Regions from separate parts of the Streptomyces sp. NPDC059649 genome, predicted to be linked through region 1. Evidence: riboswitches for the same ligand, from Rfam matches in the RefSeq annotation. Region 1 holds a riboswitch; each other region holds the start of a gene.
What was found. Region 1 has a riboswitch for cobalamin ahead of metE (5-methyltetrahydropteroyltriglutamate--homocysteine S-methyltransferase). Riboswitches for the same ligand answer to the same signal wherever they lie in the genome.

Region 1 (6,374 bases):
CACCAGACCCCCAGCACGACGGCGGCCCACACGGCCGGCACCAGCATGCTGACGGCCACCACCCCGCACGCCCGGACGAACCCCACCCCGGCACCCGCCACCCACGAACCCAGTTTTCGCATGCCCATCCCTTGTCGCTTCTCCTTGCCCGTGCTTCCACTGTGCGCCGGGCAAAGCCTGGTCCCCGCCGGTTCGGCCCGGTAGTGGGGCTGGCCCCACTCACCCGTACGTCCAGGCTCATACCGCGCCGCTCGGGCGCTCCCTAGCGTCGACACCATGACGACGACACGAAGCACGCACGACAGCAGCACGCATGACAGCAGCACGCACACCACGGGCACCACCGGCCACCCGGCGGCCGCGACGGCCCACCTCCACCCTCCGCGCACCCAGCGGGCGTTCGGCACGGCGAAGAACCTCGTCGCGGCCTACGGTGCGCTCAGCGCCGCCGTCCTCATCACGGTCGCCGTCCTCGCGCTCACCGGACACCCGGTGACCTCGTTCATGTGGGGCCGGTCGGGCGGAATGCTCGGGAGCGCCGCGGTGATCTACTGGATGACCGTCCTCGCCGCGCGGGGCACACGGTGGGCCTATCTCCGCGTGCGGATCCTCACGGTCCTCATGCCGATCGCGATCATCGGCGTCGACATGATCCCCGGCATCTGCCCGCCCTGGTTCGCCCTGAGCCAGGCCGCCTCCGCCCTCCCCCTCGCCGCGGCCGCCTTCCTCAGCAACGGGTCCCGACTGCGCGCCGCCTTCCCCAAGGGCGCCTAGGAAAGCACCTTCTGACGACGCTGCCGGGGCCCACGTCCGGCACCGTTGCCGTACCGCACCGGACGTGGGCCCCACTCACCGCGTGCTCAGGAGGATCTGGCGGGAAGGGTGGCGCGGACGTTGCGGGCCGCGGTGACCAGGTTCTCCAGGGAGGCGCGTACCTCGGCCCACCCGCGGGTCTTCAGGCCGCAGTCCGGATTGACCCAGAGCCGCTCCGGCGGGAGGGCCGCCAGCCCCTTGCGCAGCAGGGCCTCCGCCTCGTCGACACCGGGGACGCGGGGAGAGTGGATGTCGTAGACGCCGGGCCCGGCCTCGCGGGAGTAGCCGGCCTGGGCGAGTTCGTCGGCGATCCGCATATGGGAGCGGGCGGCCTCCAGGCTGATGACGTCGGCGTCCAGGTCCTCGATGGCGGCGAGGATGTCGCCGAACTCGGCGTAGCACATATGGGTGTGGATCTGGGTGTCCGGGCGTACGCCGCCGGTGGCGAGCCGGAACGCCTCGGTGGCCCAGGCCAGGTAGGCGGGGCGGGCCTCGGCCCGCAGCGGCAGGGTCTCGCGCAGTGCGGGCTCGTCGACCTGGATGACCGAAGTCCCGGCCCGTTCAAGGTCGTTGACCTCGTCGCGCAGGGCGAGGGCGACCTGGCGGGCGGTGTCGGCGAGCGGCTGGTCGTCGCGGACGAAGGACCAGGCGAGCATGGTGACCGGACCGGTGAGCATGCCCTTGACGGGGCGGCCGGTGAGTGACTGGGCGTACGTCGTCCAGCGCACGGTCATGGGCTCGGGACGGGCGATGTCACCGGCGAGGACCGGCGGGCGGACGTAGCGGGTGCCGTACGACTGGACCCAGCCGTGCCGGGTGGCGAGGTAGCCGGTGAGCTGCTCGGCGAAGTACTGGACCATGTCGTTGCGTTCGGGCTCGCCGTGCACCAGGACGTCGATCCCGGTCTTCTCCTGGAAGGAGATCACTTCCTGGATCTCGGCCTGGATGCGCTCCTCGTAGGCGGCGGCATCGATGCGTCCGGCCCGCAGGTCGGCCCGTGCGGTGCGCAGTGCGCCGGTCTGCGGGAAGGAGCCGATGGTGGTCGTCGGGAGCAGTGGCAGCGCGAGATGGGCGCGCTGCGCGGCGGTCCGCCGGCCGTACGGCTCCGGGCGGCGGGTGTCGCGGTCCGTGACGGCCGCGGCCCGCGCACGTACGGCAGGGACGCGGGTGATCGGCGAAGCGGCACGGGAGGCCAAGTCGGCCCGGTTGGCGGCCAGTTCCGCGGCGATGGTCTGGGTGCCCCGGCCCAGACCACGGGCCAGGGTGACGACCTCGGTGGCCTTCTGCCGGGCGAAGGCCAGCCAGCGCAGGATCTGCGGGTCGATGTCGTGTTCGGCGGCGGTGTCGAGGGGCACGTGCAGGAGGGAGCAGGACGCGGCGACGTCGACATGGCCGGCGAGTCCGAGGAGGGTGCCGAGGGTGGCCAGCGACTTCTCCAGGTCGTTGATCCAGACGTTCCGGCCGTTGACCACGCCGGCGACCAGCCGCTTGCCGGGCAGTCCGCCGACGGCGGCGAGATCGTCGAGGTTCCCGGCCGCGGCCTCGGTGAAGTCCAGCGCGAGACCGTCCACCGGGGTCCCGGCCAGTACGGGCAGGGCGTCGCCGAGCCGGTCGAAGTACGAGGCGACGAGCAGCCGGGGCCGGTCGGTGAGGCGGCCGAGACCGTTGTAGGCCCGGCCGGCGGCTTGGAGCTCGGCGGGGGTGCGGTCCTGCACGAGCGCGGGCTCGTCCAGCTGCACCCACTCCGCACCGGCGGCCCGCAGATCACCGAGCACCTCGGCGTACACCGGCAGCAGCCGGTCGAGCAGCGTCAGCGGGTCGAAGTCCGCGGCCACCCCGGGGGCGGGCTTGGCCAGGAGCAGATAGGTGACCGGACCGACCAGTACCGGGCGGGGGCGATGGCCGAGCGCGAGGGCCTCGCGCAGCTCGGCGACCTGCTTGCCGGAGTCGGCGCGGAAAACGGTGTCGGGGCCCAGTTCGGGCACCAGGTAGTGGTAGTTGGTGTCGAACCACTTGGTCATCTCCAGCGGCGCCACGTCCTGCGTACCGCGCGCCATGGCGAAGTAGCCGTCGAGGGGGCATCCCGTGCTCGGGCGAAGCCCGGCGCTTGGGGAAGGATCCGCCTCGACGGCCGCGCGGTGGCGTTCGGGCACGGCACCGACCATGACGGTGGTGTCCAACACGTGGTCGTAGTACGAGAAGTCGCCGGTCGGCACCTCATGGATCCCGGCGTCGGCCAGCTGCTGCCAGTTCGCCCGGCGCAGCCCCTCCGCGGTCCGGCGCAGCTCATCGGCGGTGACCCGGCCCTTCCAGTACCCCTCGACGGCCTTCTTCAGCTCCCGCCCCTGGCCCTGGCGGGGGTATCCGTACACGGTGGCCCGAGCCGTCGTGTCCGCGGCCTTCCCGGCCCGGGCACCTGTCGCTGTCACGGTCTCCGTCACAAGAAACTCTCCTTCGCGAGCTTGTCTGTTACAGATCCCGGAGACGGAACGGGGCGCGAAGGACGAACGAACCGGAGGAAGCCGCAGCTCAGGAGTTCAGCAAGTGCCGCCCACCGTCCGGTAGGTACGCCGACCCGCCCTCGAAGGTCACCGGAATGTCCGCACGTGATCCCTCACGCGCGGGCAACGGGCAGGTCTTCGGACTCGCGGGCACGTCCCCCTGGGAAAATCGCCCAGGCGGACACCTACCGGCCGTCGCTTCCCAGACCCGTCCGGGTCCAGTGCGTATGACGGCGATCGTTCCCACTCACCGCTGCGGGGCAGTCCCGGAATCCCACCGGGTTCCCTCTTACGACGCACCTGCCTGGCGGGCAGGGCGAACCAGCTGCCCGACCAGCCTAGCGCCTCTTCAGGGCTGTCGGCCGATTGCGGCCGGTCGGTATTCGGTGAGGAGGAGGGCGATGTCATCGGCGCGGTAGGAGGAGCGTTGGGCGTGGTGGAGGAGACGGTCGGCGAGTTCGTCGAGCGAGTCGGCCGGGGCGTGGGCCATGGTGCTGCGGAGCTGGTCGATGCCCACGTCGATGGGGGTGGTGCGTTCCTCGACCAGGCCGTCGGTGTAGAGGGCGAGGGCGGAGCCGGGCGGGAGGTCGACGGGGGTCTCGGGGTAGTCGCTGGAGTGGTCCACGCCGAGCAGCGGGCCGGTTTCCAGGTCCAGTACGTCGGTGTGTCCGTCGGGATGGCGGAGCAGCGGCGGCGGGTGGCCGGCGCGGACGGCCCGGGCACGGTGGCCGGCGGGGTCGAGGAGGATGTAGCAGCAGCTGGCGAGGAGGCCGGTGCCGAGGTCGATCAGGGTGCGGTTGGCACCCGCCAGGACGTCGCCGGGGGCGTGCCCCACCACGACGAACGCCCTTACCGCGCTGCGGAGTTGGGCCATGGTGGCGGCCGCCGCGATGCTGTGTCCCTCGACGTCCCCGATGACCAGGGACACGCCGCCCCTGGTGCCCGGGATGACGTCGTACCAGTCACCGCCGATGTCCATGCCGCTGGTGCAGGGGAGGTAGCGGGCCGTCGTCCGCAGGTCGGGGAGTACGGGCAGCCGGTGCGGCAGCAGGGCCTGTTGGAGGCCGCGGGCGAGGGCGAACTCGGAGTCGTAGAGCCGTGCGCGTTCCAGCGCCTGGGCGATCAGGCCGGCGAGCGCGGTCAGGACGCTGCGGTCCTTGGCCGTGAAGCGATGGACGTCGTCGAAGCCGAGGACGCAGGTGCCGACGGGACGGCCGGAGGCGATCAGCGGGAGGTACGCCCAGGAGTTCACACCGCCGACCGGGATGCCGGGGTAGCCCTGGGAGAGGCTCTGCTGCGACTCGATGAAGAGGGGGATGCCGGAGGTGAGGGTCTCGGTGCCGGGCAGGGCCGCGTGCAGCGGCATGCCCTGCAGCCAGTCGAGGAAGTCTTCGTGGTGGCCGGTGTGGAAGATCAGGTGCATCGTGCCGTCACGGACCGAATAGAGGGCGAGTTGCTGGCCGCCGAAGGCCGGGAGGAGCTGCTCGGCGACGACTTCGCAGACCTGGTGGGTGGTGACCGCCTCGGTCAGCGCGCTGCCGAGTTGCAGGACGTGGTACATGACGCCCAGGCGGGCCGGTGCGGCGGCCGCGGTGGTCGAGGGGGCCGGAGGGGCCGAGGGAGATGCGGCCGGCGAGGGGGACTGGGGCGGTGAGGTTGCGGCGGGCGGTACGGCGGACTCCGGTGAGACCTCCGGGCGCCCGGTGGGGACGACCCGGCCGGTGACGCCGTTCGGATCCGGGTGGAGGGAGAAGGCCAGCCACTGGTCGGGCGGGCGGCAGACGAGGAAGGACGTCGGTGTCTGCGAGACCATCGCGGACCGGTGCTGGTACTCGATCACGGGGTCGGACAGCCACGGCAGGGCGTCCCACAGACACTGCCCGATCACCTCCTCGCCCTTCACGTCCAGCAAGCGCTCCAGGCTGCCGTTGACGTAGCTGACCCGGCCGTCGGGGGTCAGGGAGAACAGTCCGTCCCGCAGCCGCTCGACCGCCGCGGCCGCCGCACGGCCGGCCCGTGCGTCGATGACCACGCCGACGAGGTGGGCGCGGGCCCGGTCGTCCGGCAGGTCGGGTACCCGGCCCCACAGCGCCACGCTGTGGTACCCCTCGTCGATGCCGTGACCCTCACCGCCGCCGTCCGCGCCGCCGCACGGCCCGGCGCCGGCGCCCTCGCGTACCCGCAGCGGCCGGGACATGATCCGCCCCTCGGCGGCCGCCCCACGGGCCGCGGCACGGAACGCGGCGCGGTCGCCGGGGTGGAGACGGGCGGCCAGCGTGTCCACCCGCGCGTCGAAGGTCTGCGGGTCGAGGCCGAAGATCGCGCAGAACTCGTCGTCCGCGGTGAGGGCGCCGGTGGCCAGGTCCCAGTCGAACAGGCCGGCCCGCACGGCGGGGGCGGAGGGGGCCGGGGTCTCGACCGGGGCGGTGTGCGGATCACACTCCAGGGGGTCGCCGGTGCGGGCCCGGAAGGCGGCCAGGGCGGCGCCGAGGCGGTTGGCGAGGGCCCGCAGATGGCGGCGCTGGGTCTTGGTCAGCCCGTCGCTCCCGGGCGGCGCGGCCCAGACGACCGCGAGCGCCCCGAAGGTCTCCCCGCCCGCCCCGACCGGCACGGAACAGGAGCCGAAGGCGTACGGCAGGGCCACCGCGAGCTGGGGGAAGCGGCGCATGGTCTCGTCGGCGTCGGTCAGGTGGATCGTGCGCCCGGAGCCGTACGCCACGGCGACCGGTATCGGACTGCTCACCGGGACCAGGCTCCAGCCGCCCAGCAGGGACGGCGGCACCCCGCAGGTCGCGGCGAGCACCAGGGAGCGGCGGTCGCGGGAGCGCAGGAAGATGCTTCCGGCGTAGGCACCCGACCCCTGAACGGCCTTGACCACGGCTGCCGCCAGCAGGTCCTCGCGCTCCGCCGTCCCCTCGCGCACGGTCGACCGGCCCATGCCTCCAGTGTGCGCAGAGGCAGGCCCGGGAGCCCAGGCGGTGACGCCATGCACATCCTCCACAACGGAGGGTAAGTGTGGTGCGTCAGGGCCCCGGGGGTTCGGCCCCGGTCTTCCCGGCG
Region 2 (6,374 bases), on a different contig from region 1:
CCCATCGCGGCGGCGTCCAACAGTAGGTCGACCAAGTGGTCATGGAGGAGATTGACCTCGTCCACGTACAGGATTCCGCGGTGCGCGTCCGCGAGCAGGCCCGGCTCGAAGGCCTTCACGCCCTCCGACAGGGCCCGTTCGATGTCCAGGGCGCCCACCAGGCGGTCCTCGGAGGCGCCGACCGGAAGCTCCACCATCCGCGTCGGACGGCTCTCGGCGGCCCCGGTCCCGTGCGGCCCGTCGGGACAGCCGGGGTCGGGCGCGGCCGGGGCGCAGGCGAACCGGCAGCCGGCCACCACGTCCACGGCCGGCATCAGCGCCGACAGGGCGCGTACCGCGGTGGATTTCGCGGTCCCCTTCTCGCCGCGGACCAGCACCCCGCCGACCGCCGGGCTCACCGCGTTCAGCAGCAGCGCCAGCCGCAGGTCGGCCATGCCGACGACCGCGGTGAAGGGGTACTGCGGGGTGGTGTTGTGCGCACTCGTCATGCTGTGTCGTCCTCCACGTCGCCGGCCGGCCCGGATCCCGTCCCTTGCGTACCCCTCATGGCGCCCCCGGAGGCACGAACGGCAGCCCCTCCGGCACCCCCTTCTCGATCAGCCGGAGCAGCGCCCCGGTGTCCGCGTGCTCCTCGATCAGATCGCCCAGCCGGTCCAGCTGCTCCTCGCGCAGCGCGCCGAATCGGGTGTCGGGGGCCGGGACGAACGCCCGGCCGGCGTCCGCCGCCACCCGCCGCAGGAAGGCCCGGCGGAAGGCGTCGCTCTCCAGGGAGCCGTGCCAGTGCGTGCCCCATACGGAGCCGACCCGGCAGCCGTCCATGAACGCCTCGTCCCCGCCCGTCACTTCGGCGACGCCGTGGTGGATCTCGTAGCCCTCCACCGGCTCGCCGAGGGCCTCGCCCACCGGCCGGGCGAGCGTCTTCTCCACCGCGAAGCGGACCCGTACGGGCAGCATCCCGAGGCCCTCGACCGCGCCCGCCTTCGACTCGACCTCGTCGTCGATGTGCTCGCCGAGCATCTGGAAGCCGCCGCAGATGCCCAGGACCGGACGGCCCTCGGCGGCCCGCCGGACGATCGCGTCCGCCAGCCCGCGCTCGCGCAGCCACCGCAGGGCGCGGACCGTGCCGCGGGTGCCCGGCAGCACCACCAGGTCCGCGTCGGCCAGTTCCTCCGGCCGGTCCACGAACCGCACCACCACGCCCGGTTCGGCCGCCAGCGCGTCCACGTCGGTGAAGTTCGACATCAGCGGGACGGCACAGACCGCCACCCGCAGCACGTCCGCGCCGTGCGGCGGCGCCACCACGCTCTCGCGCACCGCGCCGCGCAGCGAGACCCGGAGGCCGTCCTCCTCGTCGATGCCGAGCCCGTGCGCGTACGGCAGCACGCCCAGCGTCGGCCGCCCGGTCAGCCGCTCCAGCATGTCCAGACCGGGCTCCAGCAGCGTCACATCGCCCCGGAACTTGTTGACGAGGTACCCGGCGACCAGCGCCTGGTCCTCCTTCGACAGCAGCGCCGTGGTCCCGAAGAAGGACGCGAAGACGCCGCCGCGGTCGATGTCGCCGACCACCACGACCGGTATCCGGGCGGTCCGGGCGATGCCCATGTTCACGATGTCGGTGCGCCGCAGATTGATCTCGGCGGGACTGCCCGCGCCCTCGCAGATGACGGCGTCGTGCGTACGGCGCAGTTCGGCGAGACAGTCGGTGACGGTGCCGAGCAACTGCTCCCGCCCGCCCGCGTACCGCGCCTCCCCGGGGGACGACCCTCCGGGCCCGCCGAAGTACCCGCGCGCGCTCAGCTCACCCACCGGCCTGCCCAGCAGCACCACCTGGCTGCTGCGGTCGCCGCCCGGCTTGAGCAGGACCGGGTTCATCAGCGCGGTCGGTTCGACCCGGGCCGCGGCGGCCTGCATCGCCTGCGCCCGGCCGATCTCCGCGCCCTCGCGGGTGACGAACGAATTGAGCGACATGTTCTGCGCCTTGAAGGGCGCCACCTTCACGCCCTGCCGGACCAGCCAGCGGCAGATCCCCGCCGTCACCACGCTCTTGCCCGCGTCGGACGTCGTACCGGCCACCAGCAGCCCGCCGCCGAGCCCCCCGGCCGTCCCGCATTGCCCGTTCACCGGCGCTTCCTCCCGCTCGTGCCCCTGCCGCCCGCGATCCTGTCCCGCACCGCGCCCGCCGCCAGCCGTCCCGCCACCGTCGCCACCAGCGCCAGCGCGCTCACCCGCCGCGACAGCCGCACCGCCCGCTCGATGTCCGCCACCTCCGGCGGCCGCGCCGCGCCGTTGAGCACCGGACGGTGTTCCACCCGCCCGCCGTACGCCAGCGTGCCGCCCAGCCGTACGCCCAGCGCGCCCGCGAACGACGCCTCCACCGGGCCCGCGTTGGGGCTCGGGTGCGCCCCGCCGTCCGCCCGCCAGGCCGCGAGCGCACCGCGCCGGTCGGGCCCCGCGAGCACGGTCAGCGCGGCGGTCAGCCGGGAGCCGGGCCAGCCGGCGACGTCGTCGAGCCGGGCCGCGGCCCAGCCGAACCGCCGGTAACGCGGAGACTTGTGACCCACCATCGCGTCCAGGGTGTTCACCGCCCGGAACGCCACCAGACCGGGCACCCCGCCGAACGCGCCCCACACCAGGGCGCCCACCACCGCGTCCGAGGTGTTCTCGGCCACCGACTCCACCACCGCGCGGGCCATCTGCGGCCCGTCCAGCGCCTCGGGATCACGGCCGCACAGATGCGGCAGCCGCTCCCGCGCCACGTCCGGATCGCCCGCTTCCAGCGCGCCGCCGACGGCCCGCGCCTCCCGGCCCAGCGAGGTGCCGCCCAGCACCGCCCAGACGGTGGCCGCGGTCAAGGCCACCCGGGCGCCGCGGCGGTGCCGTACGGCCCGCTCCAGCAGCGCCGCGCCGGCCGCCGCACCGCCCGCGCACAGCACGGCGTGGACCGCGCCATGACCCCGGTGGTCGCGCCACAGCCGGCGCTCGACGGCGGCCGCGGCCCGGCCGAACGCGGCCACCGGATGACCGCGCCGCGGATCCGCCGCGATCAGGTCGCCGAGGAAGCCGAGAGCCGCGCCGCACGCATATCCCGCGTGTTCGCCGCGCATCGGATCAGGCCGCCGTCGGTCCTCGAAGGGGCCCTGCGGCAGCGGGCAGTGGGGATCGGGGCGGGCGGCCAGGCATGGCGGTATGTCCTCACTCAGGGTCCTCGCCCTGGCTCGACGTGACGGCGACCAGAGTCTCCTGGCTCCCGGATCGGCGTGTCCCCCGGCCTTCCCGTCCGTACGTATCCGTACGGACCGTGGCCCTCGTCGGAGGAACGCTCCCCGGTGACAGTGGCGGGACCGCGCCGGATTCTCACCGGACTTCCTCATCTGTCGCCGATTGGCCCCGGCAGTCCACCACGGTCCGCGAAGGCCCGTCAACTCACCCTTGACCTGCGACGCTGCCCCGTGGCAGGCCCTGTGGCGCACGCCACAGGGTGGTGAGGGCGTCACGGACGGTTGCCCCCGTCCCTGATTCCACGTCACTATCTGGTGCACGGTGGCGAAGGGGCCGCCGGAAGGGGGCTGGGGGATGCCGGAGCACGCCGACCATCATGAGGACCGTCAGGAGATCCGCCTCAGGGTCACCGGGACGGACAATCCGCAGCAGGATCTCGACGACCTCCGGGCCTGGCTGGAGCGCGAACCCTGGCTGAGCCGCCGGGACCACACCTGGGAACACCGGCCGCAGCCCCCGCACCTCACGGACGACGGGGACGCACCGGGCCCCGCCGACATGGCCGTGGGCGTGGACGACCTGATCCTGGTCGTCGTCGGCGCGATCGCCACCGAGGTCACCAAGGGACTGAGCATCGCCGTGCGGGAATGGCTGCGGCGCCGCAAGGAGGAGCGCGCCGCCGGCGAGGAGCCCGCCGTCGAGGTCACCGGCGACGGCGGCCCGGCACGACCCGATCCCGGCAACCCGACGCACGAGAGTGGCAGCGCCGGCGAGGACTGACCCGGATGTCCGAATACGACGCGCGGGGAAAGATCAACCGGGCGCTGCTGATCGGTGTCCACGACTACGCGACGCTCGGCGGCCTGCCCGCGGTGGAGGACAACCCCGCCGAGCTGCGCCGCGCCCTGACCGCCACCGACCTGTTCACCGCCGACGAGGTCACCCTCTGCCGGCCGGCCGAACCCTGGGAGTTGAGCCAGGCGCTCAAGACCGCCGCCGACGAGGCCCGCGGACTGCTGCTGGTGTACTTCTCCGGCCACGGCTGGGTCGGCAGCGACGGCGGCGACCTGCAGCTGATGGTCGGCGCCTCGGTGCCCCGGCAGAGCCACACCACCGTCTCCTGGCAGGACGCGGTGCTCTCCTGCCTCGACAGCGCCCGCGCCGAACGCATCGTGATCGTCCTGGAGTGCTGCTACGCGGGCAACGCCGGCGGCGCCTTCCACTCCCACCGCAAACCCATGTCGCTGCTGATGGCCGCCCAGCCCAACCGCCGGATCTTCAGCGGGGAGGAACCGGCCGGCGGCACCGTCTTCACCCGCGCCATGGTGCAGATCCTCGAAAACGGCATCCCCGGCCGCCGGTTCGTCACCTTCGAGGACCTCGTACGGGAGTTACGGGGCCGGCTCGCCGGTGAGCGGACGCCGATGGGCGACGTCTGGGAGCCCCGGTCGGCGAAGCAGAACACCGTCGACGACGTCGTGCTGTCCTTCGCCACCCCCGAGGCGCGGCTGCCGACGCCGCCGCGGGTCCGCCTGCGCCGCTGGTCCAACCAGCACGTCCGGCCCCGCCTGAAGCCGCTGCTCGCGCTCGTCACCGTCCTCGTGCTGATCGCCGCCGGGCTCGTCGTCCGGCAGCTGCTGCTGCCGCTGCCGGACTGCCCGCCCGCCCTCGAACTGCGGCTGCTCACCGCGCCGGAGGCCGAACCGACCCTGCGCCGGGCCGCGTTCGACTACGAGATGTCCGAGGCCAACACCCGCCCGCTGCAGGGCGAGGGCGACCTCCCGGCGGGCTGCCGGCGCGCCCAGATCACCGTCTACTCCGCCGCCAAGGACCAGATCGACCAGGGCTTCGCCGCCGCCGGCCGCTGGCAGGGCGAGGCCCAGGGGACCGGCCAGGGACAGCAGGACGACAAGGGCACCGATCCGCTCTACCGGCCCGGCCCGCAACCCGACCTGTGGATCCCCGAGTCCACCGCCGACTACGACGAGGCCCGCCGCGGCATGCCCCCCACGGGCTCCCCGGCGACCCTGCACAACACCGGCCCGGTCGCCTACAGTCCGCTGGTCGTCGGCATCCCCGCGGGAAAGCAGCTGGACGACGTCGAGCGGGTGCGCGCCTCCTGGCAGGACCTGCTCACCGGCACCGACAGCGGCCACCGGGACCTCAAACTGCTGCGCCCCAGCCCGGTGCTCTCCGGTACCGGCCTGCTGCACACCATCGGCCTCTACCTCGCCAACGACGGCTCGCGGATCGGCTCCTCCGGTTCCCCGGACCCGGCCCTCGCCGAGGGCGCCGAGCAGCGGCTCTCCGCCCCGGGCAGCCAGTACGCCGACAGCACCGAGCTGCTGTGCTCGCTGCGCCCGGCCACCGGCCCCGACGCCACCGCCACCGGCCAGGCCCCCGCCGGCGGCGCCCGGGGCGACCGCTCGGCGCCACTGGTCTCCGAGAAGTCCCTGGCCGACTACAACCTCGGCCGGGCGGTCGGCAGTTGCCCCGCCCTGGCCGGCCCGCTCGCCCCCCGCGACCGGTACGTCGCGTACTACCCCAAGAACGTCCCGGCGCTCGACCACCCGCTGATCCGCGTCGACTGGCACGGCACCGCCGACGCCACCGCACGGCAGGCCGCGGTCGACCGCTTCGCCGAGTGGCTGCGCGCCCCGGACGGCGGCCGTGCCGTCCTCACCGCGCAGGGCTACCGCCCGGTCCCCGGCAAGGACAGCACGGACCCCGCGCCCGCGCCGGGCTCCCCGCTGCGCGACAGCCGCGCCGACGCCGACCTCGACGCCCCGGTCAACCGCTTCACGGCCGGCACCGACCAGGTCGCCCGGGTGCTCGACGGCTACGACAAGGCGCAGAAGCCCAGCCGGCTGCTGATCCTCATGGACACCTCCACCTCGATGGCCGACGGCGGCAAGCTCCCGGTCGCCCTCGGTGCCGCGGGCCGCGCCCTGGAGATGGTCGGCGACCGCCACACCTACGGCCTGTGGACCTTCCCCGACCGCGCCCACCCCGGCGATCCGGACGCGGTGCGCCGGGTCGTCCCCCTGGGCACGGTCGACCCGGCGCGCGGCAAGGCCGCCCTGGACCGGATCGCCAAGGGCGAACTCGTCGACCACGGCGCCGCGATGGAGGAGGCGCTGACCGCCGCCGTACGG
Region 3 (6,374 bases), on a different contig from region 1:
CGGCAGCCAGAGCCAGCAGCAGGCGCCCTGCGGCGCGGAGGAAACGTATGACGGACGGTGGCATGGCGATGACGACCCCGTTTCTTGGTCCGGTGCGAGGGGTGAGCTCCCGACCGGCTTGCGGAACAGTGTTTCAGAACAGCGTTTCAAAACGACGTTATCAGAGCTGGGTAGGTTGGTCCCGTGGGTAGGCCGAAAACGAACGACGACACCGTCAAAGAGCGGCTCGTGGCATGCGCGACCGAGATGTTCGCCACCCGTCCGCGCGAGCTGGTGACGGTCCGCGCCCTGGCCACGGCCGCCGGGACGTCGACGACGGCGGTGTACTCGCTGTTCGACGGCAAGGACGGGCTGATCGGTGAGGTGCGCGACAGAGCGGTCGCCGGCCTGTACCAGGACCTGTCCGCGGTACCGACCTCCGACGACCCGCTCGCCGACCTCTTCGCGCTGGCCGTCGCGTACCGGCGATGGGGACGCGAACACAGCCACCTCTACACGGTGTTGTTCGGCGGGGTGCAGTCCTTCGATCCGTCGGGCGCCGTCGGTACCGCCGACCCGGTCCGGCCGCTCCTCGCGGCGATCGACCGTGCCTTGGCGGAGTCCCTCCTCGCCGGCGAGGCGACCTCGATCGCCCTCTCGTTCTGGGTGACCCTGCACGGGCTCGTGACCCTCGAACTGGCCGGGGCCCTCGACGCGGCCACCGCCGAGAGCAGCCTCCGGACCACGATCCACGCCACCCTGCGCGGCTGGCGGAAGTAACCGGCGGCCCCCCGGCGCCCTCGCGGGAACCGGCGACGCTGGGCAACCCCGGCGGGACATGGCACGATCACGCAGGTGACCAGCAGATCCAGCACCGCGCCATCCCTGCGCGACCTCGCGCTGCTGCGCCGCGTCCGCGACCGGATCGACCGGGAGTACGCGCAGCCGCTGAACGTCGAGGCGCTCGCCCGTGGCGTGAACATGTCGGCCGGGCACCTCAGCCGGCAGTTCCGGCTCGCGTACGGCGAGTCGCCCTACGCCTATCTGATGACGCGGCGCATCGAGCGCGCGATGGCGCTACTGCGCCGGGGCGACCTCAGCGTCACCGAGGTCTGTTTCGAGGTCGGCTGCTCCTCGCTGGGCACCTTCAGCACGCGCTTCACCGAGCTGGTCGGGATGCCGCCCAGTGCCTACCGGCGCCAGGCGGCGCTCGCACCGGCGGAGCTGCCGCCGTGCGTGGCGAAACAGGTGACCCGACCGATCAGGAATCGAGAAGCGCAGGTCACCGATGGCCTCTAGCGTGAGAGCCATGGACATCACCATTCACACCAGCTTCCTCCCGCACGACGACCCGGAGGCCTCCCTGGCCTTCTACCGCGACACCCTCGGCTTCGAGGTCCGCAACGACGTCGGGAAGGGAAAGATGCGCTGGATCACGGTCGGTCCCGCCGGCCAGCCCGACACGTCGATCCTCCTGGCGCCGCCGGCCGCCGACCCCGGCATCACCGACGACGAGCGTCGCACCATCGTCGAGATGATGGCCAAGGGCACCTATGGCTGGATCCTGCTGGCCACCAAGGACCTCGACGGCACCTTCGAGCGCGTGCAGGCCGGCGATGCGGAGGTCGTCCAGGAGCCGACCGAGCAGCCGTACGGCGTCCGCGACTGCGCCTTCCGCGATCCGGCCGGCAACCTGATCCGCATCCAGGAAGTGCGCTGAGCCTCCGGAGGGGCCGGGCCGCGGCGCTCCGACGGCTCGTCCCCTCCGCCTGCCGAAGGATTCGCGGCCCCGGGAACGCGAAGTGCCCCAGCGCCGGCTGGTGGACCCGCCCGCCTCAGCCGTTGCCCGCCGAGCGCGCCGCCCAGCGCTTCTCGACGCCGGCCAGGCGCCAGTACGCCAGCGCCGCGGCCCACACCACCACGAACAGGCCGACGATGAGGAAGCCGACGTTGTCGAGGTCGAGGCCGGAGATCCAGCCGGTCACCGGGTCGCTCAGGCCCAGCTTGTCGTGGAGCACGGTCACCAGCTCGATGGTGCCGATGAAGAGGGCGACGGCGATGGACAGGCCGGTGATGGTGAGGTTGTAGTAGACCTTCCGGACCGGGTTGGAGAACGCCCACTGGTAGGCGAAGTTCATGAAGGTGCCGTCGAGGGTGTCGAACAGGCTCATGCCGGCGGCGAAGAGCAGCGGCAGGCACAGGACCGCGTACCAGGGCAGGCCGGCCGCGGCGCCGCTGCCCGCCATCACCATCAGCGTGACCTCGGTCGCGGTGTCGAAGCCGATCCCGAAGAGGAAGCCGAGCGGGAACATCTGGCCGGGGCGGGAGATGGAGCGGGTGAACCGACCCAGGAAGCGGTTCATGAAGCCCCGGGAATCCAGCTGCTGCTCCAACTCGGCCTCGTCGTAACGTCCTTCGCGCATCCCGCGGAAGACCCGCCAGATCCCGGTCAGCGCGATGAGGTTGAGGGCGGCGATGAGGTAGAGGAACGTGCCCGAGACCGTGGTGCCGATGGTGCCCAGGATCTGGTGGGTACGGGATTCATCGTTGAGGAGGGCGCCGGCGAGCTGGGCGCCCCCGGCGACGAGGGCCGCCATGACGACCACGACGCTGGAGTGGCCGAGGGCGAACCAGAAGCCCACCGACACCGGACGCTTGCCGTCGGCCATCAGCTTGCGGGTGGTGTTGTCGATCGCGGCGATGTGGTCGGCGTCGAAGGCGTGCCGCATGCCCAGGGTGTAGGCGGTGATGCCGAGTCCGACGCCGAAGACCTGGCTGCCGACGGAGTAGTGGTGGGGGACCACGAGCAGGAACAGCACGCCGAAGGCGACGACATGCAGGCCGGCTATGACGGCCATCAGGCCCGCGGTGCGGACGGTGTCCTGCCGGCGCCAGCGGAACGTGGCGGGGGCAGGGGTGGTCGGGGTATCGGTGGACAGGGCCATCCGGCGGTCACGCTCCAGCACCTCGTGGATCACTTCGTGAGATGCCGTGGCCGGTCTCCTGGCTTACGGGTTCGCTGCCGCTCGTGCCCGTCCCTGCCTTCCCAACCGCGGGCTGCGGCCAGTGGCTCCGTCCACCCAGCAAGGTGCACGAAACGGGACGAGAACTCCCCGATCACAGTGGCGAGGGCCGCTCCGGACTGGGACCACGAGGTCCGTCACCGGTCTTCCCGAGCACCACGGCGCGCCAACCCTACGGGTCGCCCGGCGATGTCTTCAAGCCTGCACAACTGTGCAGGTATCGAAGATCACACTCTGCGACCTGCGAAGATGTCCTCATGCATCTCGTCCCGGCCGAGCGCGCCGACCACCGCACCATCGACGGCCACCGCGTCTGCGACGCCATCGCCGCCATCGGTGAGCCGGGCGAGGTCCGGGCCTGGGCCGACCGCTTCGCGCTGCTCGCCGATCCCGGGCGCCTCGCCCTGCTGCTCGCCCTCCACCGGGCCGGTCCCATCGCCGTCTCCGACCTGGCGGTCGCCACCGGCATGAAGGACACCGCGGTCTCCCAGGCGCTGCGTCTGCTACGGGCCGCCGGCGTGGTCGAGGGCGCGAAGGACGGCCGGGTGGTGCGCTACCGCGTGGTCGATGACGCGACCGCGGCACTGCTGACGCACTGCACGACCGGGGAACCCCACCGCGCGCGGGCTCAGGGCCTGTCCGACGGGTCGGTGTGACTGACCTGTCAGCTGATCGTTCCGGTCAGCATGGGGCGGGGTGATGCATCCGATGAGGAATGGGCTCGCTTGGAGCCGCACTTACCCGAGAACGTGGGACGAGGTGGCCGTTGGAAGAGCCACCGCAGAGTGATCAACGGCATCCTCTTCCGGCAGCGGACCGGCCTTCCATGGCGGGACCTGCCGGCACGGTTCGGGAGGTGGAAGACCTGCCAGGACAATGCAGAGGCAGCAGGGGGGGCCGGCCCGCCGGCTTCGACAAGATGCTCCACAAGCGTCGCAACGAAGTGGAACGAACCACCAATCGACTCACGAACTTCCGGGCGGTGGCGACGCGTTACGACAAGAGGGCCTACATCTTCCACGGCACTGTGACCGTCGCCGCGATCTGGCTGTGGCCTCGCCCCTGACCCGCCAGACCCTGCCTAGTCCGCCGCCCCCGGGGCCGTCCGCAGCGGCACCTCGCGGATCAGCCAGGCGGCCGCGAAGGCGACGGCACACAGCGCGGCCGTGCCGATCATGACGCTGTGCAGTCCGCCGGTGACCCCGGCACGGAAGGCGTCCCGCACCCCGTCGGGCAGCCCGAGCAACACCGCGGGGGTCACTTCGTGGCCGCCGGCGAGCCGCTCCCCGTCCCCGCCGAGCCGGTCCGTGAGAGTGGCGGCCATGCGGCCGGTGTAGAGGGAGCCGAGCACGGCGACGCCGAGCGAGCCACCGATGGTCCGTAGCAGCGTGGTGGTGCCGCTGGCCGCGCCCATGTCGCGGGGCTCCGCGCTGTTCATGGTGATGAGCATCGCGGGCTGCATCAGACAGCCGAGGCCCAGGCCGAGGACGAGCGTCAGCGCGGAGGCCACCGCCGTGGCGGTGTCCGCGCCGACCATGAGCAGGGCCAGGGCGCCCGCCGTGGCGACCGCGCCGCCCGCGATGGGGTACCCGCGGTACCCGCCGCCGTTGGCCACCGCCCGCCCGATGAACAGCTGCGCGCCCATCATGCCGAGCATCAGTGGGAGCAGCAGCAGCCCACTTTCCGTCGACGACATGCCCCGTACGAACTGCATGTACTGCGGCAGATAGCTCGCCGCGGCCAGCATCGCCGCGCCCACCAGGAAGCTCAGCACCTGGGCGAGCGTGAAGTTGCGGTCGCGGAACAGGCGCGGCGGGATGATGGGTTCGGGTGCTCGTCGCTCCACGTGGACGAACCAGCCGAGGGCGCCCACCGAGAGTGCGGCGAGCCCCGCGATCTGCGGTGAGAGCCAGTCGTACGCCGCGCCGGCCCAGGTCCCGATCAGGGTGAGCGCCAGAACGCCCGCCGTGAGGAGTGCGGCGCCCAGGAAGTCGATGCGGGCCGGGCCGCGCTCGCCGCGCAGTCGGATGCAGAGCCCGACGATCAGGAGTGCGGCGGCGCCGACGGGCACGTTGACGTAGAAGACCCAGCGCCAGTCCAGCTGGTCGGTGAGGAAGCCGCCGAGCAGCGGGCCGCCGATCATGGCGACCGGCAGCAGTACGCCGATCATCGACTGGGAGCGGCCCGCCTGCGCGGGCGGCAGGAGCGTCCCGAGGAGGGAGAGCGCACCCACGAAGAGGCCGCCCGCGCCGAGTCCCTGGAGTGCCCGGAAAGCGATCAACTGCCCCATGTCCTGGGCGAGTCCGCAGAGCACCGACCCGACGAGGAAGACCGCGATCGAGGTCAGGTAGCTGCCCTTGCGGCCGTACAGGTCGCCGGCCTTTCCCCAGATCGGGGTGGAGACGGCAGTGGTGAGCAGATAGGCAGTCACCACCCAGGAGAAGTGGTCCAGGCCGCCCAGGTCGCCGACGATCGTGGGCAGGGCGGTACCGACGATCGTGCCGTCGAGTGTCGCCAGGATGATGCCGAGCAGCAGTCCCAGGATGGCGAGGCGCGACGGTGGCGCCATGGCCGGCGACTGGTCGGCACCGGGCTCCGCCGTCTTGGGCGCGGTTTCTCCCATACGCTGATTCATGGTTTTCCCCCAGTGTTGTTGACGCGGCATCAGGCGGTGTAGGGGCGGGCGTTCCTGGCGTCCCGCAGTGCCTGGGCCCACCAGGCGAGTTGGTCGAGCATCGTCTTGGCCGCGGCGTCGCTCTGCGTGTCCTTCATCGCGTACTCCTCGTCGAACAGGCCCCAGGCGTTGTGCAGGCTGACCGTGTTGCGGATGGTGGTCGCGTGCAACTCCGCCATGACGAGCCGGAGTTGCTCGACCGCGCGCAGGCCGCCCGAGATGCCGCCGTAGGAGACGAAGCCGATCGGCTTGGCGTGCCACTGCTCGTTGTGCCAGTCGATGGCGTTCTTCAGGGACGCCGGGAAGCTGTGGTTGTACTCCGGCGTGACGAACACGAACGCGTCGGCGGCCGCCAGGCGCGGTGAGACCTCGGCGAGGGCCTCTTCGGTGCCGGGCGCGGGCGGCTGACCGAAGGCCGGGAAGACGGTGGGCAGTGGGGTCTCGGCCAGGTCGACGACGTCGACGCTCATGTCGTCGCGCTGGTCGAGGTGGCTCTTGATCCACCGCGTGACGACGGGTGCGAAGCGGCCCTCCCGGGTGCTGCCGACGACGACCGCTACGCGGAGCTGCTGCGGCTGCTCGCTCATGGGAAATCCCCCCTGATGTGTACGACGTATTGGGATGCGTACAACGTACACGTCGCTGTGTACGCCGTCTACTGGCGATACGCTGTACACGAACGGTCGGCCGGAGAGGAG

Region 2: it holds a riboswitch for cobalamin, as region 1 does, so the genes downstream of both, ACFV1J_RS24645 (cobalamin biosynthesis protein) here and metE (5-methyltetrahydropteroyltriglutamate--homocysteine S-methyltransferase) in region 1, are expected to answer to the same signal.
Region 3: it holds a riboswitch for cobalamin, as region 1 does, so the genes downstream of both, ACFV1J_RS25840 (HoxN/HupN/NixA family nickel/cobalt transporter) here and metE (5-methyltetrahydropteroyltriglutamate--homocysteine S-methyltransferase) in region 1, are expected to answer to the same signal.

The regions. Positions count from the first base shown of each region.
Region 1 is NZ_JBHWDV010000002.1:181,864-188,237, reverse strand. Features, by position in the region: gene ACFV1J_RS03875 (sensor histidine kinase) at 1-122, opposite strand, end outside; gene ACFV1J_RS03870 (hypothetical protein) at 277-774, shown strand; gene metE (5-methyltetrahydropteroyltriglutamate--homocysteine S-methyltransferase) at 861-3,254, opposite strand; cobalamin riboswitch at 3,447-3,606, opposite strand; gene ACFV1J_RS03860 (SpoIIE family protein phosphatase) at 3,664-6,252, opposite strand; gene lspA (signal peptidase II) at 6,338-6,374, opposite strand, start outside.
Region 2 is NZ_JBHWDV010000026.1:40,096-46,469, forward strand. Features, by position in the region: gene ACFV1J_RS24635 (putative cobaltochelatase) at 1-488, opposite strand, end outside; gene ACFV1J_RS24640 (cobyric acid synthase) at 544-2,121, opposite strand; gene ACFV1J_RS24645 (cobalamin biosynthesis protein) at 2,118-3,104, opposite strand; cobalamin riboswitch at 3,234-3,371, opposite strand; gene ACFV1J_RS24650 (hypothetical protein) at 3,574-3,999, shown strand; gene ACFV1J_RS24655 (caspase family protein) at 4,005-6,374, shown strand, end outside.
Region 3 is NZ_JBHWDV010000028.1:58,284-64,657, forward strand. Features, by position in the region: gene ACFV1J_RS25820 (alpha/beta fold hydrolase) at 1-64, opposite strand, end outside; gene ACFV1J_RS25825 (TetR-like C-terminal domain-containing protein) at 184-759, shown strand; gene ACFV1J_RS25830 (helix-turn-helix transcriptional regulator) at 835-1,278, shown strand; gene ACFV1J_RS25835 (VOC family protein) at 1,289-1,699, shown strand; gene ACFV1J_RS25840 (HoxN/HupN/NixA family nickel/cobalt transporter) at 1,815-2,924, opposite strand; cobalamin riboswitch at 2,955-3,178, opposite strand; gene ACFV1J_RS25845 (ArsR/SmtB family transcription factor) at 3,260-3,658, shown strand; partial or broken gene ACFV1J_RS25850 (transposase) at 3,689-4,068, shown strand; gene ACFV1J_RS25855 (DHA2 family efflux MFS transporter permease subunit) at 4,084-5,637, opposite strand; gene ACFV1J_RS25860 (NADPH-dependent FMN reductase) at 5,667-6,263, opposite strand.